4 regions of the Pseudomonas sp. ASL4 genome follow, and region 1 is predicted to be linked to each of the others. Evidence: predicted binding sites of a transcription regulator. Region 1 holds the regulator's gene; each other region holds the start of a gene.

Region 1 (7,592 bases):
CTCCGGGCTTGCGTTAGCTTTGCGGGTCGACGTTATCCAGCATGCGGTTCACCGCCAATTCCCCGAGCATGATGATCTGTTGCAGTGCCAGCATTTTGCTGCGCTGCGCCCCCATCATGCCGTCTGCAAAATCGCTGGCCATGACGCTGGCCGAGGCCATTGATTCGCAGGCGTTGGCCAGCAGGGTTTCGTGATCGGCGCCGGGGGTGATGCAGAAGAGGGTGCTGGGTTTGCGTGGGGTTTCTTTCAGAGCTGCGGGGTTGAGGTAGTAGTTGAGCGCGCGGTCGGCGGCTTCCTTGAGCTTTTGGGGTCGAGGGCCGGGTCGTGGGGGATTGAATCGGTTGCTGGTGGGTTGGGTGTAATTTTGAACATAGATGAAACTCCAGGTAAGACATAAGGAGCTATCAGCCTCGCTACCAAACGAAGGGTGGGGGCCATACGCAGGTTGGTAGACCGGTTACCTGGAGCAAAAGCCCGGCGCATCCGAGGACGCCCTACGCATGACCACCATAAAAACAGAAGACGAAGAATCTCTGCATTACGTTGCGTTATGCGACAGGTAAAACGGGCTACCAAACCCGATCGCTGTTTTTCAGCGACCCGGAAACGATAGAGCCCGACCCCTAGACGCACAAGCCGGCCGATTCTGGCGCAGCTGTAGGCCGCTACGCAAGAATGCGTAGGGCGAGAGAGTGTCTGAAAGTTTCGTTTAAACATCGCTGTTTAAGTCCCTCTTGTGGCGAGGGGGATTGCCCCCGTTGGGTTGCGAAGCAACCCCAAAAACCAGCCGCCGCAATTCTCCAGATAGACCGCGTTTACCGGTTTTACGACTGCTTCGCAGCCGAACGGGGGCAAGCCCCCTCGCCACAGGTAATCCCCTCTCTGGCCACAGGCTGTTCTATTCCACGCCCCGGCAAAAGTTGGAAGGCTTCTTGCAGTAGCCGCTCTGCGTCTGTTTCAGGCGTCAAAAGTTTGCTTTAAAGGAACGGGGAAAACCGGTGGATCGCTCTCAGTTAATCAACAGTGCTCGCGCTAACGTCGCCGACTTGAGTCGGGGCAATCTGGGTGTGCCGCTGTTGCTGCTGGTCATGCTGGCCATGATGATGTTGCCGGTGCCGCCGTTCCTGCTGGACGTGTTTTTCACGTTCAACATTGCGTTGTCCATCGTCGTGTTGCTGGTCTGCGTCTACGCCTTGCGGCCGCTGGATTTCGCAGTGTTCCCGACCATTTTGCTGGTGGCGACGCTGATGCGCCTGGCGCTGAACGTGGCCTCCACGCGAGTGGTGATGCTCCACGGTCAGGAAGGGCATGCCGCCGCGGGTAAGGTGATCCAGGCCTTCGGTGAGGTGGTGATCGGCGGTAACTACGTGGTCGGTATCGTGGTCTTCGCGATTTTGATGATCATCAACTTCGTCGTAGTGACCAAGGGTGCCGGGCGGATTTCCGAGGTGAGCGCGCGCTTCACCCTCGACGCGATGCCCGGCAAACAGATGGCCATCGACGCCGACCTGAACGCCGGCCTGATCGATCAGAACCAGGCCAAACTGCGCCGGATGGAAGTCGCCCAGGAAGCCGAGTTCTACGGGTCCATGGACGGTGCCAGCAAGTTCGTGCGCGGTGACGCCATCGCCGGCCTGCTGATCCTGTTCATTAACCTGATCGGCGGCATGGCAGTCGGTATTTTCCAGCACGGCATGAGCTTCGGCGACGCTGGCAAGGTTTACGCGCTGTTGACCATCGGTGACGGTTTGGTGGCGCAATTGCCATCACTGTTGTTATCGACAGCGGCTGCGATCATGGTGACCCGTGCTTCCGGCTCGGAAGACATGGGCAAGCAGATCGGTCGCCAGATGTTCGCCTCGCCGAAAGCGTTGGCGGTGGCAGCCGGCCTGATGGCAGTGATGGGCCTGGTGCCCGGCATGCCGCACTTCTCCTTCCTCAGCATGGCGGCCCTGGCGGCCGGCGCTGCGTACCTGTTCTGGAAAAAGCAGAACGTGGTCAAGGTTCAGGCCTTGCAAGAGGTCAAGCGTCAGCAAGAGCTGCTGCCATCCCCGGCCCGCGCCCAGGAAACCAAGGAGCTGGGCTGGGATGACGTGACCCCGATCGACATGATCGGCCTGGAAGTCGGCTATCGCCTGATTCCGCTGGTGGATCGCAATCAGGGTGGTCAGTTGCTCGCGCGGATTAAAGGCGTTCGTAAGAAGCTCTCCCAGGATTTGGGCTTCCTGATGCCGACTGTGCATATCCGTGACAACCTCGACCTGGCGCCAAGCGCTTATCGCCTGACCCTCATGGGCGTGATCCTCGCAGAAGCCGAGATTTACCCGGATCGCGAGCTGGCGATCAATCCGGGGCAGGTCTACGGCACGCTGAATGGCATTACCGCCAAAGATCCGGCTTTTGGTCTGGAGGCGGTCTGGATTGAAGTCAGCCAGCGCGCCCAAGCCCAGTCCCTCGGTTACACCGTGGTCGATGCCAGTACGGTAGTGGCGACCCACTTGAACCAGATTCTGTACAAACACTCCAGTGAGCTGATTGGCCACGAGGAAGTGCAGCAACTCATGCAATTGCTGGCCAAAAGCTCGCCAAAACTGGCAGAAGAGTTGGTGCCGGGCGTTGTTTCGCTGTCGCAGTTGCTCAAAGTCTTGCAGGCGTTGCTCGCCGAACAAGTGCCGGTACGGGACATTCGCAGCATTGCCGAGGCCATCGCCAACAATGCCGCCAAGAGTCAAGATACTGCCGCGCTGGTGGCCGCAGTGCGCGTCGGCGTATCCCGCGCTATCGTCCAAAGCATTGTAGGGACTGAGTCGGAGCTACCAGTTATCACTCTGGAGCCAAGGTTGGAACAGATATTGCTCAATAGTCTTCAGAAGGCAGGACAAGGCTCGGAAGAGGGCGTTCTGCTGGAGCCAAGCATGGCAGAGAAGCTGCAGCGTTCGTTGATCGATGCCGCGCAGCGTCAAGAGATGCAAGGTCAACCGGTGATTCTGCTGGTAGCCGGTCCGGTTCGCGCGATGCTTTCGCGATTCGGCCGACTGGCAGTCCCGGGTTTGCATGTGTTGGCTTACCAGGAAATTCCTGACAACAAGCAAGTGACCATCGTTGCGACAGTAGGGCCCAACGGCTGAGGTAGTGGTTTATGCAAGTTAAGCGTTTTTTCGCCGCCGATATGCGTCAGGCCATGAAACTGGTTCGTGATGAGCTGGGCGCTGATGCGGCCATTATTGGCAACCGCCGGATCGCCGGTGGTGTCGAGCTGACGGCAGCCCTGGATTACAAATTGTCGGCGCTGGCCCCGCGCGTTCCGAACATGGAACTCGAGGATGAGCTGCGCAAGACCCAGTCGCGCATCGTGACTGCCCAGGCCGAACTGAGCCTGCGCGGCGATGGCGAGACCGACGGTGACAAGACCACCAATCGCCAGTTGTTCGCCGGCTTGCCGTTGACCGCTGCCGAGCCATTGGTTGAGCCGACTTACGCCGCGCCGCGTCGTCAGGCACCGGCGCCTGCGCAAGCCTCCGGCGGCGTTGACCCACGGGCCTTCGATTCGATGCGTTTCGAGCTCAACAGCCTGCGCGAACTGATGGAAGTGCAACTCGGCTCCCTGGCCTGGAATCAGTTGCAAGGCAGCCGTCCGGCCCAGGCGAACCTGTGGCGTCGCCTGCAACGCATCGGCTTGTCCGGCCCGTTGTCGCGCGATCTGCTGGCGCTGATTACCGATATTGAAGAACCTCGTCAGGCCTGGCGCATGTTGCTGGCGCACTTGGCGCGGATGATTGCCACACCGGAAGTCGAGCCACTGGAAGAGGGCGGTGTGATTGCCATGGTCGGCCCTGCCGGCATGGGCAAGACCACCACGCTGGCCAAGCTCGCCGCCCGTTACGTGCTCAAGTACGGCGCGCAAAACATCGCGCTGGTGAGCATGGACAGCTACCGTATCGGTGCTCAGGAACAACTCAAGACATTGGGCCGGATTCTTAATGTGTCGGTGACCCACGTCGATCCGGGCCAGTCGCTGGTTCAGGCGCTGGACCCGCTGCTGCGTAAACGCGTGGTGCTGATCGATACTGCCGGCCTTCAGGCCAGCGATCCGGCATTGCGCATGCAGCTCGAAAGCCTGGCCGGTCGTGGCATCAAATCAAAAAATTATCTGGTCCTGGCAACCACCAGCCAAAAACAGGTTCTAACCGCCGCTTATCACAGTTACAAGCGTTGCGGGCTCGCTGGCTGCATCCTGACTAAACTGGATGAAACGGCGAGTCTGGGCGAGGTGTTGAGCCTGGCTATCAGTCATGAATTGCCGGTGGCTTACCTCACCGATGGTCCGCGTATCCCGGATGATTTGCATCTGCCGCGACGTCATCAGTTGGTCAGTCGCGCGGTCAGCGTGCAAATGCAGGAAGAACCCAGCGAAGAAGCCATGGCTGACATGTTCGCTGATATTTACCACAGCCCGACCAAGCAGGTTGGCTGAGGTACTAATGAACAGTTTTTGTACCTACATCGATGGTCTGCCATGCATTGTTCAGTTGATGAACGCGCAGCCAGTAATGTGGCCTCCGTCTATGCAAGACAAGGTAAAGAAATAACATGGGCAGCATGCATCCCGTACAGGTGATCGCGGTGACCGGCGGCAAAGGTGGCGTCGGGAAGACTAACGTGTCAGTGAACTTGTCCCTGGCTCTAGCTGAGCTCGGCCGGCGCGTCATGCTGCTGGATGCCGATCTGGGGCTGGCGAACGTCGACGTTCTGTTGGGACTGACGCCAAAACGTACCCTGGCCGACGTGATCGAAGGCCGCTGCGAGCTGCGCGACGTTCTGTTGCAAGGCCCGGGCGGTATTCGCATCGTCCCGGCCGCTTCCGGTACCCAGAGCATGGTTCATCTGAGCCCGGCCCAACATGCCGGCCTGATCCAGGCCTTCAGCGATATCGGCGACAACCTCGACGTACTCGTGATCGACACAGCTGCCGGTATTGGTGACTCGGTAGTCAGTTTTGTCCGCGCCGCCCAGGAAGTGTTGCTGGTGGTCTGCGATGAGCCGACCTCCATCACCGACGCCTACGCGCTGATCAAACTGCTGAATCGCGATTACGGCATGAACCGCTTCCGCGTCCTGGCCAATATGGCCCAGAGCCCGCAAGAAGGTCGCAACCTGTTCGCCAAGTTGACCAAGGTCACGGACCGCTTCCTCGACGTCGCCTTACAATACGTCGGCGCCGTGCCTTACGACGAAAGCGTGCGCAAGGCCGTGCAGAAGCAACGTGCCGTCTACGAAGCCTTCCCGCGCTCCAAGTGCGCCCTGGCGTTCAAGGCGATTGCACAGAAGGTCGACACCTGGCCACTGCCGGCCAACCCGCGCGGGCATCTGGAATTTTTCGTCGAGCGTCTCGTGCAACAGACCGCAGGACCCGTCCTATGACAGCCAGTGGCTACAACCTCTACAAGAAGTCGGCACGTGACTCGCAGTACGAGCTGATCGAGCGTTACGCGCCACTGGTTAAACGCATTGCTTACCACTTGCTGGCACGTTTGCCGGCCAGTGTTCAGGTGGAAGACCTGATCCAGGCCGGGATGATCGGCCTGCTCGAAGTATCGACCAAATACGACGCCAGCAAAGGCGCGAGTTTCGAGACGTACGCGGGCATTCGAATCCGCGGCGCGATGCTCGATGAAGTACGCAAAGGGGACTGGGCGCCACGTTCGGTCCACCGCAATACCCGCATGGTCAGCGACGCAATTCGCTCGATTGAAGCTAAAACCGGCCGTGACGCTAAAGATCACGAGGTTGCGGCCGAACTCCAATTGAGTCTCGACGATTATTACGGGATTTTGAACGACACCTTGGGCAGCCGCCTGTTCAGTTTCGACGACCTGTTGCAGGACGGCGAACACGAAGGGCTGCATGAGGACGGCGCCAGTGCTCATCTGGAGCCGTCACGCGATCTGGAAGATGAACGTTTCCAGGCTGCGTTGGCGGACGCGATTGCCAATTTGCCGGAGCGTGAGCGACTGGTGTTGGCGCTGTACTACGACGAAGAGCTGAACCTCAAGGAAATCGGTGAGGTCCTGGGGGTCAGCGAATCGCGTGTCAGCCAGTTACACAGCCAGTGCGCGGCCCGTTTGCGGGGGCGTTTGGGGGAGTGGCGAGCGCGCTGAAGGCAGTGTGGGGGCACTGCGAACGAGGCTGGTGTGGTGTTGAACTGCAGCGGTCTCGATCTGTTGTGCTCCAGACAGTCATTTGAGTGCTTTGCCGGATTGATTGAAGTGGCGTGTCCAGGTGCTGGGCGCGTTTAAGACTGCTTGGAGGTCGAATTGGACAAGAACATGAAAATCCTCATCGTTGATGACTTCTCAACGATGCGGCGGATCATTAAAAACCTGTTGCGTGACCTTGGGTTCACCAACACGGTCGAGGCTGACGATGGCATCACTGCCATTCCGGTTCTCAACAGCGGCAGCATCGACTTTCTGGTAACGGACTGGAACATGCCTGGCATGACCGGTATCGATCTGCTGCGCCACGTGCGCGCCGATGAAAGACTCAAGCACCTGCCGGTGCTGATGGTGACTGCTGAAGCCAAGCGCGAGCAAATCATCGAAGCGGCCCAGGCCGGTGTAAACGGCTATGTGGTCAAACCCTTCACGGCCCAGGCGTTGAAAGACAAAATCGAGAAGATTTTCGAACGCATCGGTTGAGAAACTGCGCCACGGGGGAGCTATGGACCATAACGAATCTTCACAGGGCGACTTTGAGTCGACCCTGAAAAAACATGCCCGCGAACTGGTCGACAGCCTTGAAAAAGGCAAGTTTGGCGACGCTGTGCAACTGATCCATGAGCTCAATCAGACCCGTGACCGCGGCCTGTACCAGGAAGTGGGCAAGCTCACTCGTGAGCTGCATAGCGCGATCGTCAATTTTCAGATTGACCCGCACATGCCGCAAGCCGAGGAAGTTTCGCAGATCACGGACGCCACCGAGCGTCTGGGTTATGTGGTCAAGCTGACCGAGGCCGCAGCCAACCGCACCATGGACCTGGTGGAAAACGCCACGCCGCTGGTCAACGGCCTGAGCAATGAAGCCCAGGCGTTGAGCACCGACTGGGGACGGTTCATGCGTCGCGAAGTCGGGGCTGAAGAGTTCCGTGAGCTGGCGCGGCGGGTCGACGGTTTCCTGACACGCAGCAGCGAAGACAATCGCGTGGTGTCGAGCAACCTGAACGACATTCTGCTGGCTCAGGATTACCAGGACCTCACCGGTCAAGTGATCAAGCGCGTGACCCAATTGGTCACCGAAGTTGAAAGTAACCTGCTCAAGCTCGTGCTCATGGCCAGTCAGGTAGACCGCTTTGCGGGTATCGAACATGACCGTGAAGCGATGCTGGCTGAAAAAGATCCGCAAAAACATCTCTCTCAGGGTGAAGGTCCGCAGATTCATGCCGATAAAAGAGAAGATGTTGTGTCCGGTCAGGACGATGTGGACGATTTGTTATCCAGCCTAGGATTTTAGAGTTTTAGAATTTCAGGTTTTTTAGGTTTTTAGACCTTAGGAGCACCCCCTTAATGAGCTTCGGCGCCGATGAAGAGATCCTT
Region 2 (7,592 bases), 2.2 Mb from region 1:
GCCCCACCACTCGGCATCAGGCCCGGCACTGGTCGGTGGCGGCTCACGACCGCAACCCGGCGAAATCACCCTCGCCCACCACGGCGTGCTGTTTCTGGACGAACTCCCGGAGTTTGATCGCAAGGTGCTGGAGGTTTTGCGGGAGCCACTGGAGTCCGGCCACATCGTTATATCCCGCGCCAAGGACCGCGTACGCTTTCCGGCGCGCTTCCAATTGGTGGCCGCGATGAACCCCTGCCCCTGTGGATATCTTGGCGAGCCGAGCGGCAGATGCAGCTGTTCACCGGACATGGTCCAGCGCTACCGCAACAAACTGTCGGGGCCACTGCTGGATCGCATCGATTTGCACCTGACCGTCGCTCGGGAAGCGACTGCATTGAATCCTGCTCCCAAACCTGGCGACGACACGGCAACCGCGGCAGCACTGGTTGCTGACGCAAGAGAACGACAACACAAACGCCAGGGCTGCGCCAATGCATTCCTCGATCTGCCGGGGCTGCGCCGGCACTGCAAGTTATCCACAGCCGATGAAAGCTGGCTGGAATCCGCTTGTGAACGACTGACATTGTCACTACGAGCAGCCCACCGATTGCTCAAAGTAGCCCGAACCCTGGCGGACCTTGAGCAAGTCGATGGCATTAGCCGCGAGCATCTGGCGGAAGCGCTGCAATACCGACCAACAGCGAGCTGACCGTGATTACTCCTTAGTCAGATCCACCAACGGCGCTTGCCGCACTTCAGTCTCGCGCCCACCCTGAATCTCGCTAACACGATTCAACGCTTTATCCACAGCCCCCTTATCCGCCAACAAGCTGTAGCGAATCTGAAACTGCTTCTGCTCTTTCACCCCAATCGTCGGCACCAAACCAAGTGGCCGCTGATACCGACGGTTGTAGGAAAAGCTCGTCCCAGGCTCCAACCCAGTGACATAACCCTGCCCTTGGGTATCGGTGTTTTTCCACAACGAGAACACTGGCAACTGCTGAGTATTGAAGCCGACGGAAACCCCGAGGCTGCCAGCCTTGTTATGCAACACGGTCAGCGTGTCGCCCTTGGCATCGCCGTACGGCACGACGTTGTAAACCGTCTCGTCGTAATCCTTGGTCGGCGCACGGTAGGTCTGCCAGTCCGACAGTTCCGCTTTGGCCTTGTCGTTGAATGGCGAAACCTGCTTCACCGGCGCAGTAAAACGGGCGCCCTGTTCCAGGAATGGCGTGCTGAAGTTGCTGTGGTACAGCGCCTGGTATTCCTTCGGATAGTCGCCGTTGTTGGTCAACGTATCGTTGAGAGCAAACGCCACGCTGCCCGGTTCGGTGACCAGTTCGGTCTGCACCGAGAAGTCGACTTTCTTGAACGCCTGCTCCTTCAGCTCGCCGCGCAGGCTGATGGTGTACGGCGGTTTTTCGTCGATGTGCAGGGTTACTTTACTGGCCGGGATGTTGGCAGCGCGACCGTGCAGGGTCAGCAGCTCGCCGTTGTCGAGGCCGGGATGGCCGACCCATTCGTAACCGCAGCGGGCGACGAGTTCGTTGAAGCCTTCCAGCCAACCCAAGCCGCCGCGACCATTGAGTTCGATAAAGGACGGATTGACCACGTCCTTGACCGGCGAATCCCAGCCCATCCGCACATTGCCGACAGACGCTTGCAGGACGTTCATCCCACGGGTCGGCACTACCGAGAGTTTCATCTTGCCGTTATCGATGTCGACGATGCTGACGCCCTCCTGCCGACCGCCGTGCAGGGTGCGCAGGGTCACGGAGAAGGGTTTGTCGGTTTTTACGCCCAGTTGTTGGCTGGTGATTTGCCAGTTCTGGGCGGCTTTGTCCGTGTCGAGCAGGACGTAATCCCAGGCCATGGCGTGGGAGGCAGTGGAGAGCGCGCTGAGGGCAACGAGGAGTTTGAGCGGGGTCATGGAAGGAGCCTTTCTTGGAGTTGTGCCATTTTTATAGTCTTGCTGAAACGATTCATCAAGCTTAAATATAGAGACATGAGAAGAATTGCTGCCTAGGGGCTGGGAGCGGGTTGATGCGAAAGGGGAGGTTAAAACGGAAATGTAGGTGATCCCTTCGCGAGCAAGCCCGCTCCCACATTAGTTCGGCGGTGTACACGGCTTCTGTGAACACCAAAGATCCAATGTGGGAGCGGGCTTGCTCGCGAAAGCTATTTCAGTGGCGCCTCAACGAAACCGATCAACCTCATGCCGCAAATCCGCCGCCAGCTTCTCAAGCTCTTTGGCGGTAATGGCCAGATTGGATACCACTTCGCGCTGCTCACTGTTCGCCAGCGCAATGCTCTGAAGATTGCTGCTGAGCAAGGTCGCGGTGCTGCTCTGCTCCTGAGTTGCCGTGGTGATCGCGGCAAACTGCTGCCCCGCCGAACGGCTCTGCTCATCAATCCGCGCCAGTGCCGATGCGACGTTGGCATTGCGCGACAGGCCTTCCTGCATCAGCACATTGCCCTGCTCCATGGTGCTGATGGCGTTGCCGGTTTCCTGCTGGATGCTTTGGATCATGCCGGAGATTTCGTCCGTCGCTTCGCGTGTCCGCGACGCCAGGTTACGGACCTCATCCGCCACCACCGCGAACCCACGGCCCTGCTCGCCCGCACGGGCGGCTTCGATCGCGGCGTTCAGCGCCAGCAGGTTGGTCTGATCGGCAATCGCGGTAATCACGCCGACAATGCCGCCGATTTCCTGGGAGCGCTGGCCGAGGGTGTTAATCACGGTCGCGGTGCTGTTCAAGGCACCAGCGATTTGCTCCAGAGAAGCGGACGCTTCCTCCATGGATGTACGACCGATCTGGGTTTGCTGTGCGTTTTCCTGGGCCAGACGCTGGGTGCTGCCCATATTGTCGGCAATGTCCAGGGACGTGGCGCTGAACTCTTCCACGGCGCCGGCCATGCTGGTGATCTCGCCGGACTGCTGCTCCATCCCTTCATACGCGCCGCCGGACAGACCGGACAAGGCCTGGGCACGACTGTTGACCTCTTCCGACGCCTTGCGGATGTGCTCGACCATGGTCGACAGCGCTTGGCTCATCTGGTTGAAAGCCCGGGCCAACTGACCAATTTCGTCATTGCTCGACACGTTCAGGCGCACGCTCAAATCACCGGCACCCAAGGCTTCAGCCTGACGCACCAGATCCCCCAACGGCGCCAGTTTGCTGCGCAGCAACCAGACTGCCGAACCCACCGCAATCAACATCGCCAGCAGGCTGCCAATCGCCAGTTTAATGCCGACGTTCCAGGTCACGGCGCTGATTTCGTCTTGCGGCATGCTTGCCACCACCGACCATGGTCCGCCTTCGAAGGGCACGGCGAGGCTGTAGAATTCTTTCGATTTGTCGCTCCAGAACTCGCCCTTGCCCGGCTTCTTCGCCAGCGCAACGATGGCCGGCACGGCTTGATCCAGCGCTTGTACGCCGGCGATTGGCACTAGCCATTTATTCTGTTCGTCGAGCAGTGCCAGGGAGCCGGTCTGGCCGATACGGAAGCGTTTAAGGTTCTCGAACTGCGCGTTCTGCGCGTCGGTGTAATCGAATCCTACGAACAGCACGGCAATCACCTTACCGCTGCTGTCGCGTACGGGGGTGTACTGAGTCATGTAGGAGCGGTCGAACAACAAGGCGCGACCGACATAACTCTGCCCCGCCATCAAGCGTGCATAGGCCGGGTGAGCGTGGTCCAGCAACGTGCCGATGGCCCGGCTACCGTCCTGTTTGCTCAGGGACGTGCTGACCCGAATGAAATCCTCGCCGCTGCGCACGAACAACGTCGCCACGCCGGCGGTCATTTGCTTGAACTCGTCGACTTCCTTGAAGTTGTTGTTCAACACTTCGCTGCCCAGGTGCAAGCCCGGGGTCTGCACGCCCGCGACGGTCACCGGCTCATCCGCGTGCACGGTGAGGCCCGCGCTGAAGCGCTTCTCGAACAGACCGCTCAGGCGCTGAGTGCTTTCACGCAACGTGCCGTGGAACGTACTCAGCTGATCCGCCAGCAACCGGGCCTCACTGGCCAGGTGTTCTTCGCGGGTGGCGAGGTTGGCGGTGTTCAGCGAGCGCAGTGCGAACACGGTGCTACCGCTGATGACAATCGCCAGAATCACGGCTAGCGCGAGACCAAGCTGTGAGGCGATCCGGGCACGGGGATGAGACATGACAGCTCCTGGCCGAGCGACCGGATCCTCCTTGATCCAGCTCTACGCTCAGCAAAATTTCTAATAATGGGAAAAACGCGAAACCGGCACGAAGGTTCCACAAGCAGATTTTCGGCGGCAACGCTGAATACTTGAGTAATTAACCCGGTTATGGTCACGGGCAGCTACATCGATTTAGCTCAAGCGTTCGACGTCCGGCAACTCCATGGCCCGGACTTCCCCTTGCAGAAAATCGCTGAGCCGGCGCAAACGTTCGCCACCGGGGCGGGTTTTCGGCCAGACCAGGTAATAATTCTCACCGCTGGCGACGGCGGTCGGCCACGGCAAACTCAGACGCCCCTGCGCCACGTCCTCGGCCACCATCAGCAAATCCCCCATCGACACGCCGTAACCTCGGGCGGCCGCGATCATGCCCAATTCCAGCGTGTCGAACACCTGCCCGCCCTTGAGCGAGACCTGATCCGACAGCCCCATGCGCTCCAGCCAACTGCGCCAGTCGCGACGGTCCGGCGTCGGGTGCAGCAGCTCGGCGCTGGCCAGCCGCGCGACGTCCCACGGCTGATCCTTCAGAAGATTCGGCGCGCCCACCGGAATCAGCTCTTCGGGAAACAGGAACGTCGCCTCCCAGTCCGGAGGAAAATTCCCATTGCTGAGGATGACCGCGCAGTCGAACGGTTCGTGGTTGAAGTCCACGGAGTCGATGTCCATCCAGGCGCTGGTCAACTGCACTTCATTACCCGGTTGCAAGTGGCGAAAGCGACTGAGCCGCGCCAGCAACCAACGCATGGTGAGGGTCGACGGAGCCTTCATACGCAGGATGTCGTCTTCGGCGCGCAAGGTGTTGCAGGCGCGCTCCAGGGCCGTGAAGCCTTCGCGGATGCCCGGCAGGATCAACCGCGCCGACTCGGTTAGTTGCAAGTTACGCCCGCTGCGGTGAAACAGCCGACAGGCGAAATGCTCTTCCAGCGTACGAATATGCCGACTGACCGCGCTTTGGGTGATCGACAGTTCTTCGGCCGCGCGGGTAAACGAACTGTGCCGCGCCGCCGCTTCGAATGCGCGCAGGGCATACAAGGGAGGAAGACGACGTGACATGGAGAAAGCTCCTATAGCGGGATTCGGCAAACTTATCAGAAACGCCGCAGGATGAGTTTTAATCATGCCACCCATCCTTTTTATCCCTTTGTGCAAACCCCGCAGAGCGCCGAGAATCGAGCCTTTCCAGTTCACTTCATGAGGGAGCGTGATGACCATGCAGCATCCAGCACGTATCGAACTCTGGGCCATCCTGCGGCTGGCGGGGCCGCTGATTGCCTCGCAGTTGGCGCACATGCTGATGGTCCTCACCGACACCTTGATGATGGCGCGCCTGAGTCCCGAGGCGTTGGCCGGCGGTGGGCTGGGCGCGGCGACTTACTCGTTCGTGTCGATTTTCTGCATCGGCGTGATCGCCGCAGTCGGCACCCTGGTGGCAATCCGTCAGGGCGCCGGCGATATCGTTGGCGCGGCGCGACTGACGCAAGCCGGGCTTTGGCTGGCGTGGTTGATGGCGCTGGTGGCGGGGTTGCTGCTGTGGAACCTAAAACCGGTGTTGCTGCTGTTTGGCCAGACCGAAACCAACGTCCACTCCGCCGGGCTGTTCCTGACGTTCCTGCCGTTCGCCCTGCCCGGCTACCTGAGTTTCATGGCCCTGCGCGGCTTCACCAGCGCCATCGGCCGGGCGACACCGGTGATGGTCATCAGCCTCTGCGGCACCGTGGCCAACTTCCTGCTCAACTATGCGTTGATCACCGGGATGTTCGGTTTGCCGAAAATGGGCCTGGTGGGGATCGGCCTGGTGACCGCGATTGTTGCCAACCTGATGGCCGTGGCGCTGGCGCTGCATATTCGTCGGCACCCGGCGTATGACGCTTACCCATTGCGCCAGGGTCTGTCACGGCCGAACCGTCAGTACCTGAAAGAACTGTGGCGCCTGGGCCTGCCAATTGGCGGCACCTACGCGGTGGAAGTCGGGTTGTTTGCCTTCGCGGCGCTGTGCATGGGCACCATGGGCAGCACGCAATTGGCGGCGCACCAGATCGCGCTGCAGATTGTCTCGGTGGCGTTCATGGTGCCGGCGGGGCTTTCGTATGCGATCACCATGCGCATCGGCCAGCACTACGGCGCCGGGCAACTGCTCGATGCGCGGCTGGCCGGTCGGGTCGGGATCGCCTTTGGCGGCGCTTCGATGCTCGCCTTCGCCATGGTCTTCTGGCTGCTGCCGAATCAGTTGATTGGCTTGTTCCTCGACCACAACGACCCGGCCTTTCGCCCGGTCATCGACCTGGCTGTGAGCCTGTTGGCGGTGGCAGCGTGGTTTGAGCTGTTCGACGGCACGCAAACCATCGCCATGGGCTGCATTCGCGGGCTCAAGGATGCCAAGACCACGTTTTTGTTCGGGCTCGGTTGCTATTGGCTGATTGGCGCGCCGGCCGCGTGGATGATGGCCTTCAATCTGAACTGGGGCCCAACGGGCGTCTGGTGGGGGTTGGCGCTGGGACTGGCGTGCGCGGCGGTGAGTTTGACGCTGGCGTTTGAGTGGAAGATGGAGCGGATGATTCGGCGCGAGCCTGCGTCAGGGGCAAGCTTCCAAGTCGCCCAGCCTGACTGAGATCCCTGTAGGAGCGAGGCTTGTGTGGCGAGGGTGCTTGCTCCCGCTCGACTGCGCAGCAGTCGCAAAGATTTTGTGGCCGCTACGCGCCCAAGCGGGAGCAAGCTCCCTCGCCACAAGAGCCCGTCCCACAGATTTCGCGTTTAACTCACGATTTCGAGGGCGGGCTGCTGGCTGCTGCCAAAGGTCAAATACTCAACCAACTCCGCCAACGGCAAAGGCTTGCTGATCAGGTAACCCTGCACCTGATCGCAGCCAAAGCCGCGCAACAAGTCCAACTGCTCCGGGGTTTCCACGCCTTCGGCGACCACTTCCAAATTGAGGTTGTGCGCCAGGTTGATCATCGCGTGCACCAGTTTGCGGTTCTCTTCGCGCTCCTCCATGCCACCGACGAAGCTCTTGTCGACCTTGAGCAAGGTGATCGGCAGGCTGTTGAGGTGCACGAACGATGAGAAACCAGTGCCGAAGTCGTCGAGAGAGAAACGCACGCCGAGTCGGCCGAGGGCATCCATGGTCTGCTTGACCAGATCGCTACGGCGCATCACCGCGGTTTCAGTCAGTTCGAACTCCAGCCATTGCGCCTCAACGCCACGCTCGATGATCAAGCGACTGAGGGTCGACAACAATTGGCTGTCCTGAAACTGCCGGAACGACAGGTTGATCGCCATGTGCAGCGCCGGCAAACCACGTTCGCGCAACGCCTGCATGTCGCGCAGGGCCCGGGAAATCACCCAGTAACCCAACGGCACGATCAAACCACTCTGCTCGGCCAGCGGCACGAACTCGCTC
Region 3 (7,592 bases), 2.2 Mb from region 1:
GCCGTAGAGGGTCGCGGTCAGGTACAGGCCTTTGTAAATGAACAGCCCGACAAAGATCACATCGAGGACGATCCACAACGGCCAGCATTGCACACGCTTTTGTGCCATCCATAACTGCGCCACCAGGCTGAAACCAGTCAGCGCGGCATCGAGCCAGGGTTGGGCGGCATCGGTCCAGTGAGCCATTGCCGCGCCCAGCAACAGGCTGCCAATGGCGCCCGCCGCCAGCCCGAGCATGATCGAGCGGGCACCGAGTTCACTGACTTGCCGACCGTCATGGGCGTCGCCTGCGCGGGTCCACTGCCACCAGCCATAGAGTTGCAACGCGGCGTAAATCACTTGCAGCAGCATGTCCGAATACAGCTTCACGTCGAAGAAAATCCAGGTGTAAAGCAGCACCATCACCAGCCCGATCGGCCAGCACCAGGGGTTCTGTTTGACCGTCAGCCAGACGGCAATCACGCCGAGGGCGGCCGCAAACAGTTCAAGCCCGGACATGGAGGTTCCTTGGGGGAAATCGAAGAGGGGGCGGATTGTAGCGGGAAGATCAAAAGATCGCAGCCTTCGGCGGCTCCTACGGGAGTGCCGGAGCGGACTTTTGTGGTGAGGGGGCTTGCCCCCGTTGGAGTGCGTAGCGCTCCCAAGCCCTGCAACTGCGATGTATCAGGCACACCTCGGTTGTAGGGTTTGGCGACTGCTGCGCAGCCGGACGGGGGCAAGCCCCCTCGCCACAGTGAGTGGTGTTGCCTAGACGCGAAACTGTTTGAGCAACCCGTTCAACTGCTCGCTCAATTCCTTCAGGTGAACACTGGCCAAACTCGACTGCTCCGCCGCCAGTGCCGTGCTGTGGGACAGCCCGGCCGCCTGGGTGACGTTCTGGTTGATGTCTTCCACCACATGGGCCTGTTGCAGGGTGGCGCTGGCAATCGACGCGTTCAGCCCGTTGAGGTTGCGCAGAGCCTGGCCGATAGCGCTCAGGCTCGCACCGGCCAGCCCCGCCTGTTCGATGGTCAGTTGCGACGCCCGGCTGCTGTCGCCGATCACCTTGACCGCTGCTTCGGAGTGATTTTGCAGGCGTTCGATCATCGACTGGATCTCCGCCGTGGACTTCTGGGTGCGCTGAGCCAGCAGACGCACCTCATCGGCCACCACCGCAAACCCACGACCTTGCTCGCCGGCCCGGGCGGCTTCGATGGCGGCGTTGAGTGCCAGCAGGTTGGTTTGTTCGGCAATCGAGCGGATCACTTCCAGCACGCTGCCAATCTGCGTGCTTTCGGCGGCGAGGGTGCGAATCACTTCGACCGCCTGATCAATGGTGCTGGAGAGTTTATCAATCTGCTGCAAGCTGCCATCGATGTTGACCTGGCCTTGCTGCGCCTGAGACTCGGCGTCGCGCATTTCGCTGGCTGCATGTTCAGCGTTCTTGGCCACATCCTGCACGCCGTAGGTCACTTCATTGATCGCGGTTGCCACCAGTTCCATTTGCTGGGACTGCTGCTGACTGCGTTGCTGAGCTTGCGCGGCGTCGTTACCCATATCGCTGGAAGACTGGCCCAAGGCGCTGGCAGAGACCTGCAACTGGCTGATCACCTGGCGCAGCTTGGCGGTGAAGGCGTTGAAGTGCCGCGCCAGTTGCGTGACTTCGTCCTGGCCGTGAGTGTCGAGGCTGCGGGTCAGGTCGCTTTCGCCGCTGGCAATGTTGGCCATGGCGTTCACCGTTTCTTGCAGCGGACGCACGATGCTGCGGGCAATCATGATCACCAGCAGCGCCATGATCAGGGCAATTGCCACGCCGATAAACGACGCTTCCCAGACCTGGCCGTAGAACTCGGCTTGCATGTCATCGATGTACACGCCCGAGCCGATCACCCAGCCCCAAGGCTCGAACAGTTTGACGTAGGAGGTTTTTTCTACCGGCGCACTGGCGCCCGGTTTCGGCCAACGGTAATCGACCATGCCGGCACCCTTGGCCTTGGCGATGGCGACCATTTCGTTGAACAGCGCAAAACCATCCGGGTCGCGGATCGTCGAAAGGTTCTGGCCTTCAAGTTTCGGGTTGGCCGGGTGCATGATCATCACCGGCGTCAGGTCGTTGATCCAGAAGTAGTCGTTCTGGTCGTAGCGCAGTCCGCGAACCACGGTCAGCGCCTGTTTTTGCGCAGCTTCGCGGGTGAGGGTGCCGGCGGTTTCCAGGTCGTGGTAATAGTTCAGAATGCCACTGGCGGTCTGCACCACATGCTGGGTTTTCTGCGCTTTGCCGTCGTACAGGTCATCGTGGATCTGTTTGAGCATCAACACGCCCAGCGTCAGTAACATCACGATGGCCACGATCAAGATGAGCCACAAGCGTCGGCTGATCGACACACTGCGCAAGCTGTTCATAACGCTGTCACTCCGGATTCTTTTTCTTGTAATAAACGGTCGCCAGCATCCAACCACGCTTTGCCGGTTGGGGCTATGCGACGCAAGTCCAATTACGCGACGGCGTTAATCAGGCATCTCTGATAGGATTTCGGCCTCGCACGGAAAAACCTGAATCCAAGTTGATTTTTCACGGAATTTTTACCGTTTCGTAGGGATCCTGTGTGCACGAAACTTCAGCTACGCTGAGCGCAGTGACGTATTAAAAATATTAACGGGGCGTGCCTAGATGCAACGCCTTTGGGGGATTGATGGACCTTTGGACCGCCTTTCAGGCGCTGATTCTTGGAGTTGTAGAAGGGCTGACGGAGTTTTTGCCCATTTCGAGTACCGGACACCAGATCATTGTTGCGGACTTGCTCAACTTCGGTGGTGAGCGCGCCATTGCATTCAACATCATTATCCAGTTAGGCGCGATTCTGGCCGTGGTCTGGGAGTTTCGCCGCAAAATCCTCGACGTGGTCACTGGCCTCCCGACCCAGCCGAGTGCGCGTCGCTTTACCGCCAACCTGTTGATCGCCTTCATGCCGGCGGTGGTGCTGGGGGTGATTTTTTCCGATTTGATTCACGAATACCTGTTCAACCCGATCACGGTGGCGGCGGCGTTGGTCGTCGGCGGGATCATCATGTTGTGGGCCGAGAAGCGTCAGCACGAAGTGCATGCCGAAACGGTCGACGACATCACCTGGCAGGACGCGCTGAAAGTCGGTTTCGCCCAGTGCCTGGCGATGATCCCGGGGACATCCCGCTCCGGCTCGACAATCATTGGCGGCCTGTTGTTCGGGCTGTCGCGTAAAACCGCGACCGAGTTCTCATTCTTCCTGGCCATGCCAACCATGGTCGCCGCGGCGGTTTATTCGGGCTTCAAGTATCGCCATTTGTTCGTGCCGGCAGACTTTCCGGTATTCGCCGTCGGCTTCATCACCGCGTTCATCTTCGCGATGATCGCGGTCAAGGCGCTGCTCAAGTTCATTGCCACTCATAGCTATGCGGCGTTTGCCTGGTATCGGATTGCGTTTGGCCTGGTGATCCTGGCGACCTGGCAGTTTGGCTGGATCGATTGGGCTGCCGCCAAGCCATGAACGACTCCGGCGCGCGGAACAACCCCGGCCGCAAGTCCGGGGGCGGGGTCCAGCATCTAGGCTTGAAATTGCTGGTGTTCGCCGCTCTTTGTGCGCTGCCGCTGTATGGCGCGTTGTCGTTATGGCTGCGCGGCGTTTCGGTGATTCCCTTGGCGGGTTACGGCGTGGTCAGCGTGCTGGCGTTTTTCCTGTACTGGGGCGACAAGCGCAAGGCTCGTGCCGATACCTGGCGCACGCCGGAAAACATCTTGCACGCAGTGGAACTGGCAGGTGGCTGGCCCGGCGCTTTGTTGGCTCAGCAGGTGTTCAGGCACAAGACCCGCAAGGTCTCGTTTCAACTGGTGTTCTGGCTGATCGTGCTGCTGCATCAGGTGTTCTGGATCGACCAGTTGTTCCTTGGGGCACACCTTTTCGCGCTCTTCTAGAGCAGCAGTCCTACCTGTGTGCGCTTGGGCAACTTGCTCACCACTAATTGGTGGGATCGTTGCAACAAGCCTTGCAGTTCTTCGGCGCCTAGCGGGTAGGGCGTCTGCATGATGATCCATTGCGCCCGGGCCAGGTACGGCGCCGGGTGAATGCCCGGTCGGTCGCAATGACCGAGAAACAAATCCTTGTCGACCTTGAACGCCAGGGAATCGCCCCGCAGGTTCTGCAACGCGAACATCTTGTTGCCGGCAATCGAAAACACCCGCACACCGCCCCATTTGTAATCCTCCCGCGCACCGGGCAGCGTCAGGCAAAACTGTGCGACATCCGCTTCGCTCATGCGTCCAGCCTTCATATCAAACGGTCCCCACAGGCATTGAATGATTCGATCAAATGGTCGAGCCAGGCACGTACAGCCGGCATCACCCCGCGCCGATGAGGGTAGACCGCTTGCAGCCAGCCGCCAGGCATTGACCAGTCGGGCAGCAACTGGATCAGTGAGCCGTCCGCCAGCTCTGACTCGCAATACATCATTGGCAGAATCGTAAAACCCTGGCCGGCGAGGGCGCAGGCCCTGCGCACGATAAAGTCGTCAATGCCCAGCCGTGCTTCCAGTGCCAGGTCGCAGCTTTTGCCCTGTTGATCGAGCATGCGGATATGCACCATGCGGTCGGGTTCAAGGGCGCCGAGCACCGGCAAGCCCTTGAGGTCTTCCGGGTGATTGATCTCGCGGCCGTGCAGGAAGGCAGGGCTGGCGACCATGAGCGTCTGCGCCTGACGCAGACGCCGGGTGACCAGCAACGGATCTTCATCCCCCAGCTCGCGGACGCGCAGGGCGACATCGACACCTTCAGTGACCAGATCCACCCGACGGTTGACCAGCATGACCTCCAGCTGGACCTGCGGGTACTTCTCCAGGAAGTCGCTGATGACCGTCGGCAACATTTGATTGGCCAAACCCACCGGGCAGGACACCCGCAGTCGCCCCCGGGGTTCGCTGGACATGCTGGCCACCGCTTCGTCGGCCATCTCGGCCTCCAACAACATCGCCTGACAGTGACGCAGGTAACGCTCGCCCACGGCGGTCAACTTCAGTTGCCGGGTGGTGCGCTGTAGCAGGCGCGCGCCCAGGCGTTCTTCCAGTTCGGCGATGCGCCGCGACAGTCGCGACTTGGGAATCCCCAGCAACCGCCCGGCCGCCGCGAAGCCACCCGCTTCGACCACCTTGGCAAAATAGTAGAGGTCATTAAGGTCTTGCATGGGTTTGAGACTCGACTGTTCTATCAGTGGGACGAACTATCGCATTGTTGCGGGCTAATCAGCTATTAGATTCATCTGTAGCATCCTCTCCATCAGATCGCCCGGTGGCGATCCTCACCTGGAGATCACTTATGAAACTGTTGCATATCGATTCGAGCATTTTGGGTGACAACTCGGCTTCCCGTCAGCTGAGTGGCGAAGTGGTTAAAGCCTGGCAAGCCGCTGATACTTCGGCCGTCGTGACTTACCGTGACCTGGCTGCCGATGCCATCAGCCATTTCTCTTCGACTACTTTGGTCGCTGCTGGCACTACCGCAGAACTGCGCAACGCCGCGCAACAGCACGAAGCAGAACTGAGCGCTTCGACCCTGGCCGAGTTCCTTGCCGCGGATGCTGTGGTTATCGCCGCCCCGATGTACAACTTCACCATCCCGACCCAACTCAAGGCCTGGATCGACCGCATCGCCGTTGCCGGCCAGACATTCCGCTACACCGAAGCCGGCCCTGAAGGCCTGTGCGGTGGCAAGAAAGTCGTAATCGTTTCGACCTCCGGCGGCATGCACGTTGGTCAAGCGACTGGCGTCGCTCACGAAGACTACTTGAAAGTGCTGTTCGGTTTCCTGGGCATCACCGACATCGAATTCGTCCGCGCCCACGGCCTGGCCTACGGTGATGAAGTGAGAACCAAAGCCATGAGCGACGCGCACACGCAAATCAGCGAGCAACTGTTTGCCGCGGCCTAAGATTCTTTCTTAAGGTTCTTTCGTAAGCATTGCGTAAAGAATACTAAACAGCTCGGGCATCATCTGAAAAACTCTGTATTCTGATCATGGTAACGATCAGTTACAGAGTTTTTTGTTTTTAACGATTTTTCATGTTCTGGCCCAGGTTATGCAGTCGAGGGTTAACGTCCCCGTTCTGCAACGACCTTAGTGGCCGCAAACACTGGCACAAGGCCGCGTACTCCGCCACTCGGAGCACTTCGGGCTTTTCAGTCAAGTAACAAAGGTGGGGCATCCCATGGTGCGTCTCTGTGCAACGTTACTGATTTGCGTACTCAGCAGCCTGAATACGGTGCAAGCCAGGCCTGCGCCGAATCTATATTCGAGCGTCGGCTATCACGAGATGACGTTCCTCGATCCGCTGGATCTGCAACCGATGCGCGCCATCGCTTTTTACCCGTCCAGCGAACAGGCGCACACCAGCAAACTCGAGGGCTATACCGTCGAGGCCGGTGCAGATACCAAAGTCGCCATCGGGCGCTTCCCGATGCTGATGCTGTCCCATGGCAACGTCGGCACCCCGCTGGCCTTGCACGACCTCGCCACTTCGCTGGCCCGCAAGGGTTTCGTAGTGGTGGCGGTGATCCATCCTGGCGACAACTCCAAGGATCACAGCCGTCTCGGCACGCTGAGCAACCTTTATGGGCGGCCGCTGCAAATTTCCGAAGCGATTACTGCCACGTTGGGTGACCCGATGCTGGCGCCTTTTGTCGACGCCGATCAGGTGGGTGTTATCGGCTACTCGGCGGGCGGTGAAACCGCGTTGATTCTGTCCGGCGCCACACCTGACCTGGATCGGCTGCGGCGCTATTGCCAGCAACGCCCGGATGACCGCGATGCGTGCAACACCCAGGGCGAGCTGATTGTGGATCGTGATGATTTGGTGCCAGTGGCCGACCCGCGCGTACATGCCTTACTGCTGATGGCGCCCCTGAGTCTCAAATTCGGCCGGCATACCCTGGCCGACGTGCATGTGCCGGTGCTGCTTTATAGCGGTGATGGCGACAAACTGGTGGCTTTCGACAAGAACGCCGCCGCGTTGGCGCGCAAACTGCCGATCGCGCCGGACTTCAAGTTGCTGGCAGGCGCTGGGCACTTCGTGTTCATGGCGCCTTGCAACGAGGAACAGATCATCGCCATGCCGGCGCTGTGCACCGATGCCGACGGCGTTGATCGCGAAGACATTCACCGCAACCTGGTCTCTGAAGCCGGACGTTTCTTTTCACATGCCTTGGCCAAACCGACGCGGGCGGGGATGCAGACGGCTGATCAATAATGTATTGAACGCTGCATAACCCCTGTGGGAGCGAGCTTGCTCGCGATAGTGGTCTGACAGTTGACTAATTTGTTGAATGTCCAGCCGCCATCGCGAGCAAGCTCGCTCCCACAGTGGGGTCTGTTGTCAGGTCGTTGCACGGCGTTTCAGGAGCAGCGTCAAACCAAGCCCGGTCACCGACAACAACGCCGCACTGAAGAAAATCCACGAATACCCCAGGTTCAACGCCACCGCACCCATCAACGGTCCGGCAATCGCCAGCGCCAGGTCAAAAAACACTGCATAAGCACTTAGCCCCGCGCCGCGACTGGAGTTGGGCACCTGCTTGATCGCCTCGACTCCCAA
Region 4 (7,592 bases), 1.3 Mb from region 1:
TCCAGATCGATCCAGATCAGATTCTGCGGGTTTTGCATGTGTCGGCTCCTAGGCAATGCTGCGCAGTTTAGCCTAGGCAACCGGCCGGGCGTGCTAAACTCGCGGCCGTTTTACCTAATCGCTGCATTCTTGATACGGAACACCCATGGCCAAACGCCAACTCAATCGTCGTCAAAACTGGCGCATCGAAAAGATTCAGGGCGAACGCGCTGCCCGCGCCGCCAAACGCGAGTCCTCGGCTGTCGAGGCACTTGAGGGCGGCGACCTGGGTCCGGAACAGACGGGCCTGGTGATCGCGCACTTCGGTGTGCAGGTCGAAGTCGAAGCGCTCGACGGTGAGCTGGCCGGCCAAGTGTTCCGCTGTCACTTGCGTGCCAACCTGCCGGCGCTGGTGACCGGCGATCAGGTGGTCTGGCGTGCCGGCAACCAGGGCATCGGGGTGATCGTGGCGCAACTGCCGCGTAAAACCGAACTCTGCCGCCCGGACAGCCGTGGTCAGCTCAAGCCGGTTGCGGCCAACGTCGACATGATCGTCATTGTCTTCGCCCCGCTGCCTGAGCCCCACGCCAACCTGATCGACCGTTATCTGGTCGCTGCTGAGCACGCCGGGATTCGTCCACTGCTGCTGCTCAACAAGTTCGACCTGATCGACGAGCAGAACGCCCCAGCGCTGAATGCCTTGCTGGCGGTTTACCGCACGCTCGGTTACCCGGTGCTGGAAGTGTCGGCCCACCACGGCAACGGCATGGAGCAATTGCAGGAGCAACTGGACGGGCGCATCAGCGTATTCGTCGGCCAGTCCGGCGTCGGCAAGTCGTCGCTAGTCAACAGCCTGCTGCCGGAAGTCGAAACCCGCGTCGGCCCGTTGTCCGAGCTGTCCGGCCAAGGCACTCACACCACCACCACTGCGCGATTGTTCCACTTCCCCGGCGGCGGTGAGTTGATCGACTCTCCGGGCATCCGTGAATTCGGCCTCGGCCACGTCAGCCGTGCCGACGTCGAAGCCGGTTTCATCGAGTTCAACGACTTGATCGGTACTTGCCGCTTTCGCGACTGCAAGCACGACCGCGAACCGGGTTGCGCGTTGCTCAAGGCGTTGGAAGACGGGCGTGTGCAGCAGCAGCGGATGAATAGTTATCGGTCGATTATTGCGAGTTTGCCGGAGACTAGTTACTAGACCGGCACGAAACCTGTGGAGGCGGGCTTGCTCGCGAAAGCGGTATGTCAGTCAACATTGATGTTGAAGCTGATGGCCCCTTCGCGAGCAAGCCCGCTCCCACAGGGTTTAAGTGCTCCAAAAAAAGCCGCGATCATCTCGCGGCTTTCTGGTTTCAGGGCTCTGCTTTTTCCAGCGTCCAGCCCCGGCAAGAAATTTCAGATCGCGCCTACAACTACTAATCTCACCAGCAAACCGCTTCCAACAGGAAAACGCGACCCACCTGACAACCAGGTCGGCTATCAGGCCGCCTCGCGGTGCTGTTGCGGTGTTCGCCCCCTCGAGAGGCCGAGTGGAGGTTCTGCGCAGTGGGCAACCCGGCATGGATGCCGGGTTAGCCGCCCCCGGCCATGGATGGCCGATGGCGGCGGGCCCACGGAGCAGGACCGGAGCGAGGGCATGCCGAGCCTGGGCGAGGCACCGAACGAAAGGGGCAAAAGCGCTTGGTTACTTGGCGCTTTTCCAAGTAGCCCGCCGTAAGGGCGGAACCTTAGGCAGCCGTTACCGCAGAAACGGATATGTACACCATCCAAAAATAGATCGACTCGAAGGCCGCCATCGCGAGCAAGCTCGCTCCCACAATTGATCGATGTACATCTGCAAAAGACAGGTCGGCTACCAAGCCGCCTTCGCGGGCAAGCCTCGCTCCTACAGGGACCGTGCCCACGCTGAAAATGAAAGCAGCACAAAAAAGCCGACATCTCTGTCGGCTTGATTGTTGTGGGTCACTGCTTGGGCGGTTCCGCCGGTTTGGCCGGATCACCCGGCTTCGGCGCCGGATCTTCAAACAGGTTCAAACGCTCACGAAGTTCATGAGCCGGTACCGGTTGCTTGTCCGCAGGCACAGCATTCGGATCGACCGGTGTGGCCGGTGCCGGCGGTGCTTCACCCGGAGCGCCCTGCCCTGGTGTCGGCGCTGGTTCGGCACCTTGTGAACCTTCGATCGCGGCCTGAGCCTTCTTCGTCAGTACAACGATGTCGATACGACGGTTGACCGGGTTGAACGGGTGCTCCCGGTCGAACAACGCCGACGAGGCATAACCGACGACACGTGCAACTTGCGAATCCGGATAGCTACCGGCAACCAGCGCACGGCGAGCGGCGTTGGCACGGTTGGCCGACAATTCCCAGTTACCGAAATCACCAGTGCCGGAGTACGGCTTGGCGTCGGTGTGACCGCTGATGCTGATCTTGTTCGGCACCGCTTTGATGGTATCGGCCATGGCCAGCAGGATGTCTTCGAAGTACGGTTTCAGACGAGCCGAACCTGAGTCGAACATCGGCCGGTTATCCGCGTCCATGATCTGGATGCGCAAGCCGTTCGGGGTGATCTCGAACAGGATCTGGTCCTTGAACTTCTGCAACTGCGGGTTCTCTTCGACCTTGTTCTGCAGTTCTTGCAGCAGCAATTCCAGGCGTTCTTTCTCGACCTGTTCGGCCATGCCTTCGACCTGGTCGGTATCGACCGTCACCTTGTCCGGCTGCGGCTGGGATTTCACCTCAGGGTTGAGGGTGTTCTCCGGCGCCAGGGTCGGTGTGCCGCCCAAATCGATGATGTACGGCGTGCCGCTTTCGGAGAAGCCGACCGGGTCTTTGAAGTAACCGGCAATGGCGATCTTCTGTTCCGGCGTGGCAGTGGACAGCAGCCACAACACCAGGAAGAACGCCATCATCGCCGTCGCGAAGTCAGCGAAGGCGATTTTCCAAGCGCCCCCGTGATGCCCGCCAGCAATGCGCTTGACGCGCTTGATGATAATCGGCTGATTATTTTCCATGGCTTAGCGACCGCGAACGGCTTGTTCCAGCTCGGCAAAGCTAGGACGGTGCGCCGGGTACAGAACCTTGCGACCGAACTCCACCGCCAGCGATGGCGGCATGCCGGAAGCCGAAGCGACCAAGGATGCCTTGATGGCTTCGTAGACGTTCAGTTCTTCCTTGGCGTCGTGAGCCAGGGAGTGAGCCAGCGGGCCGAAGAAACCGTAAGCCGCGAGAATACCGAAGAAGGTACCGACCAGCGCCGCACCAACGTGCATGCCGATGGCTTTCTGGTCGCCTTCGCCCAGGGAAGCCATGGTCACCACGATACCGAGTACCGCCGCAACGATACCGAAACCCGGCATGGCGTCGGCAATGCCGTTTACCGCGTGGGATGGGTGTTCCAGGTCTTCTTTAAGGCTGTAGAGCTCCATGTCGAACAGGCCTTCAAGCTCATGGGGAGCCATGTTGCCGGACGACATGATGCGCAAGTAGTCGCAGATAAACGCGGTCATGCGTTCGTCTTTCAGTACCGCCGGGTACTTGGCGAAGATCGGGCTGGCAGAGGCATCTTCAATGTCGCCTTCGATGGCCATCATGCCTTCGCGGCGGCTCTTGTTGAGGATCTCGTAGATCAGGCCCAGCACTTCAAGGTAGAAGGTGTGGCTGAAGCGCGAACTGAACATGCCCAAGGATTTCTTGAGCACGTGCAGGGTCATGTAACCGGGGTTGGCCTGCAGGAATGCGCCAAGGGCCGCACCACCGATAATCATCACCTCGAAAGGCTGGATCAGGGCGGCAATCTTGCCGTGGGAAAGCACGTATCCGCCGAGCACGCTCGCGAATACGACGATGATGCCGATAATTTTAGCCATAGGTAGGAGAGTACTTACTGAGTCGGGTTCAAGGTCATATTCGGAAGTTAAAAAATCTCTTCTTCTACTTATCGGCAAAACTGCGCCAGACTATAGCCAGTTCAGGCGAAAAGCCAATTTAGCCCGCGCCGGGCGTGTTTACCGCCAATGATGATCCCGTCCAGCCATGGCTAACGAAACGAACGTTCCAACCCCAAAACCGACCACTCTTGAAGGCTGGGTCAAGCTTCTCGATGGAGTGCGCCTGCCGGTTCCGCAAGAGAGTCATGACCGGGTCTGCAAAGCCATTCGCGATAGTCGCAGCTCATTGCGCGACATCGCCGAGCGGATCCAGGACAGCCCGGCCCTGGCCTTGAGCGTGATTCGCGAAGCCAACCGCCACACCCACGGCAGCATGAGCGAGCCAGCGGAAAACCTTGAAGTGGCGCTCAGCCGCCTCGGTTTGAAACGTGCCGAAGAGTTGCTCGCTCGCCTGCCCGCCGTACCTCAGGCCGAGATCCCGGTGGCCCTGCGCCAATTGCAACTGATCAGCCAGCACGCGACCCAACAGGCCAACGGTTTTTTCGCCAGTCGCCTGGCGCGGCTGTGGCAGGACATTCATTGGGGCAGCCTGCTGTTTCTCTCGCCGCTGTGGCCGATGGCGCTGACCCATCCACAGTTGCTCGAAGAATGGGAACTGCGAGTCATCCATAAAGGTGAGTCGGCGCGCAAAGTCGAAAAGCAATTGTTCGGCGTGCGCCTGCTGGAGATCTGTCTGGCGCTGGTGGATATCTGGCGCCTGCCGATCTGGGTGCAACAGGGCTATCGCCTGCTGCTCAACGAGCAACGGGAACTGGTGAAAGTCCTACGCATCGCCCGGGACAGCGATCATCCGTTGCGTCAGCAAAACCGCCTCGACGACGATCCAACCCTGCGCCGCTGGCTCAACCAACCGGCTAACACCGTGCTGTTGGCCAACGGTCTGGCGCTGTCGGCGCAACAGGCCTGGGACAGTCCGCACAGTGAACGCTGGCAGTTCCTGACCAGCCTTTACCTGCAAATCTCGATGGATGAAGTGCAACAGCAATTGCACCAACAGGCCGCCAACAGCGCCCGACATCACGCCATGCCGGACCTCTGGCACCCGGCGGTTTCGCTACTGTGGCCGTGGGGCATGAATCACATTCACGCGGGTTTGCTGCCGGCCCCGGCACCGACCACCGAAGATCTGACAAAGTGGCGCAAACAATGCGCCGAACTGTTGGTGGAGCCGAGCCGTTTTACCAATGCAATGCACCTGACCACCTCGGCGCGGGATGCGCTGGTGGCCTGCGGCATGCGTCGGGTGATGATCCTGATGGCCGACCGCACCCACGCCAATCTGCGGGTGCATCAAACGGCCGGGCTGGCGAAAGAAGCCGCCGGGCTGAATTTTGCGGTTAGCCAAAGCAACGTGCTGCAACGCTTGCTCTCGCAGCAAGCCCAGGTACGCCTGACGCCGGACAACAATGCCCAGTTTTCGGCCCTGCTCCCTGCCGGCCTGCGTTCACAGTTTGGCGGCGAACACCTGTTGCTGCGTTCACTGGTCAATAATGGCCGGGTGATCATGATTGTGGTGGCGGATCAGGGCGGCGGGCCGTTCTCGGAAATCACCGTGCAAGCCTTCGGCAAAACCGCGCAGTGCATTGAAAAGGCACTCCACAGCTTTAGCACCCGTGGCCAATAGGCTGCGCTACAATCCTCCCCTTTGTGCTCTGGAGACCTCACATGTCTGACTTCTCTGGCTTGCCGCTGGTCATCGAGCCGAGCGACTTGCTCCCGCGTCTCGACGCCCGCGATCTGATTCTGGTGGACCTGACCAGCAGCGCCCGCTACACCGAAGGGCACCTGCCCGGTGCGCGTTTTGTCGATCCGAAACGCACGCAACTCGGTCAGGCGCCAGCGCCAGGTTTGCTGCCGACCCACGCCTCCCTTGAAGCATTGTTTGGCGAACTGGGCCACAACCCTGATGCGGTCTACGTCGTTTATGACGACGAAGGTGGCGGCTGGGCTGGCCGGTTTATCTGGCTGCTGGATGTCATTGGCCACAGCAAATACCACTATGTCGACGGCGGTCTTCCGGCCTGGCTGGCAGAAGGCTTGCCGATGTCGATCCAGATTCCGGCCCCGGTCGGCGGCCCGGTTGCCTTGACCCTGCACGACGAACCCACCGCCACCCGCGAGTACCTGCAAAGCCGTCTCGGCGCTGCGGACCTGGCGATCTGGGACGCCCGTGGGCCGCTGGAGTACTCCGGCGAGAAGGTCTTGGCGGCCAAGGCCGGGCACATCCCGGGTGCCGTGAATTTCGAATGGACTGCCGGCATGGATCAGGCGCGCCACCTGCGCATCCGCACCGACATGCCACAGATCCTCGAACAACTCGGCATCAGCAAAGACAAAGAAGTGATTACCCACTGCCAGACTCACCACCGTTCTGGCTTCACCTATCTAGTGGCCAAGTCCCTCGGTTATCCGCGGGTCAAAGGCTACGCCGGCTCCTGGGGCGAATGGGGCAACCATCCCGACACCCCCGTAGAGATTTAAGGTTTTTAAGGACAGTTAATGAATAAGCGTTTGTTTATCCTCAGCCAATACCTGCTGCCCCATCACTTGCTCTCGCGACTGGCCGGCTGCATTGCCGAATGCCGCGTGCGCTGGTTCAAGAACGCCTTCACTGCGTGGTTCGCCAAGCGTTATCAAGTGGACATGTCTCAGGCACTGGTCGAGGACCTGACTGCCTACGAGCACTTCAACGCATTCTTCACCCGCGCCTTGAAAGACGGCGCGCGTCCACTGGACGAAACCCCGGGCGCGATCCTCAGCCCGGCCGACGGTGCGGTCAGCCAACTCGGCCCGATCGAACACGGTCGCGTGTTCCAGGCCAAGGGCCACAGCTTCAGCGTTCTGGAACTGCTGGGTGGCGATGCCGCCAATGCCGCGCCATTCATGGGCGGTGATTTCGCGACCATTTACCTGTCGCCGAAGGATTACCACCGCGTGCACATGCCGCTGGCCGGCACCCTGCGCGAAATGGTCTACATCCCGGGCCGGATCTTCTCGGTCAACCAGACCACCGCCGAAAACGTTCCGGAACTGTTCGCCCGCAACGAGCGCGTAGCGTGCATTTTCGACACCGAGCGCGGGCCGATGGCCGTGGTGCTGGTGGGCGCGATGATCGTGGCGTCGATTGAAACCGTTTGGGCCGGGTTGGTGACGCCGCCGAAACGCGAGCTGAAAACCTTCCGTTACGACGAAGCCGCCCGTGCGCCGATCCATCTGGAGAAAGGTGCGGAACTGGGTCGCTTCAAACTGGGCTCGACCGCTGTCGTGCTGTTCGGGCCGGATCAAGTGAAGTGGGCTGAAGAGCTGGCGGCCGGCACGCCAGTGCAGATGGGCCAGGGCATGGGTTTGCCAAAAGCCTGATCCGCTGAGCCGAACCCCGCGAGGGGTTCGGCGCTTCCCGCTCCACACCGTCCCCCGTAGGAGCTGCCGAAGGCTGCGATCTTTTGATCTTTGTCTGCGGCGCCCTCGCGAAAAAGATCGCAGCCTTCGGCAGCTCCTACCCAAGCGCATATGCCACAGGCATCGCGACGTACGCCTTGCGACAGCAAGTGCTACAGTCAGGTCATTCACTGCCCATTTCCCGGTTGGAGCTTTTCCACGGCATGAATGAGACCAGCCCCCCGCTATTACTGCGAGCACCGATTCCGACGCAGTCACGCCTGTCG

Evidence for each region. The regulator FliA, encoded in region 1, starts transcription of late flagellar genes. The targets are predictions, from matches to a motif close to CTAAAGTTTNNNNNNNNNNNGCCGNTAA.
Region 2: a site for FliA is predicted at 4,262-4,289, ahead of AC1MEW_RS04290 (methyl-accepting chemotaxis protein). Genes of this name have one in related genera too.
Region 3: a site for FliA is predicted at 2,510-2,537, ahead of AC1MEW_RS18370 (methyl-accepting chemotaxis protein). Genes of this name have one in related genera too.
Region 4: a site for FliA is predicted at 3,915-3,942, ahead of motA (flagellar motor stator protein MotA). Genes of this name have one in related genera too.

What each region holds. Positions count from the first base shown of each region.
Region 1 covers NZ_CM155280.1:6,301,696-6,309,287, reverse strand. Annotated here, with positions in the region: partial or broken gene AC1MEW_RS28890 (DUF6124 family protein) at 14-372, opposite strand; gene flhA (flagellar biosynthesis protein FlhA) at 999-3,128, shown strand; gene flhF (flagellar biosynthesis GTPase FlhF) at 3,140-4,474, shown strand; gene fleN (flagellar synthesis regulator FleN) at 4,591-5,421, shown strand; gene fliA (RNA polymerase sigma factor FliA) at 5,418-6,158, shown strand; gene AC1MEW_RS28865 (chemotaxis response regulator CheY) at 6,327-6,698, shown strand; gene AC1MEW_RS28860 (protein phosphatase CheZ) at 6,721-7,509, shown strand; gene AC1MEW_RS28855 (chemotaxis protein CheA) at 7,563-7,592, shown strand, end outside.
Region 2 covers NZ_CM155280.1:981,302-988,893, reverse strand. Annotated here, with positions in the region: gene AC1MEW_RS04300 (YifB family Mg chelatase-like AAA ATPase) at 1-691, shown strand, start outside; gene AC1MEW_RS04295 (aldose 1-epimerase family protein) at 698-1,912, opposite strand; gene AC1MEW_RS04290 (methyl-accepting chemotaxis protein) at 2,177-4,153, opposite strand; gene AC1MEW_RS04285 (LysR substrate-binding domain-containing protein) at 4,328-5,248, opposite strand; gene AC1MEW_RS04280 (NorM family multidrug efflux MATE transporter) at 5,406-6,803, shown strand; gene AC1MEW_RS04275 (putative bifunctional diguanylate cyclase/phosphodiesterase) at 6,947-7,592, opposite strand, start outside.
Region 3 covers NZ_CM155280.1:4,078,038-4,085,629, forward strand. Annotated here, with positions in the region: gene pnuC (nicotinamide riboside transporter PnuC) at 1-498, opposite strand, end outside; gene AC1MEW_RS18370 (methyl-accepting chemotaxis protein) at 748-2,382, opposite strand; gene AC1MEW_RS18375 (undecaprenyl-diphosphate phosphatase) at 2,673-3,503, shown strand; gene AC1MEW_RS18380 (DUF1294 domain-containing protein) at 3,500-3,928, shown strand; gene AC1MEW_RS18385 (MmcQ/YjbR family DNA-binding protein) at 3,925-4,284, opposite strand; gene AC1MEW_RS18390 (LysR substrate-binding domain-containing protein) at 4,281-5,189, opposite strand; gene AC1MEW_RS18395 (FMN-dependent NADH-azoreductase) at 5,321-5,932, shown strand; gene AC1MEW_RS18400 (alpha/beta hydrolase family protein) at 6,210-7,247, shown strand; gene AC1MEW_RS18405 (MFS transporter) at 7,374-7,592, opposite strand, start outside.
Region 4 covers NZ_CM155280.1:87,175-94,766, forward strand. Annotated here, with positions in the region: gene orn (oligoribonuclease) at 1-38, opposite strand, end outside; gene rsgA (small ribosomal subunit biogenesis GTPase RsgA) at 146-1,177, shown strand; gene motB (flagellar motor protein MotB) at 1,942-2,991, opposite strand; gene motA (flagellar motor stator protein MotA) at 2,995-3,846, opposite strand; gene AC1MEW_RS00405 (HDOD domain-containing protein) at 4,013-5,551, shown strand; gene rhdA (thiosulfate sulfurtransferase) at 5,593-6,408, shown strand; gene asd (archaetidylserine decarboxylase) at 6,427-7,287, shown strand; gene AC1MEW_RS00420 (molecular chaperone) at 7,530-7,592, shown strand, end outside.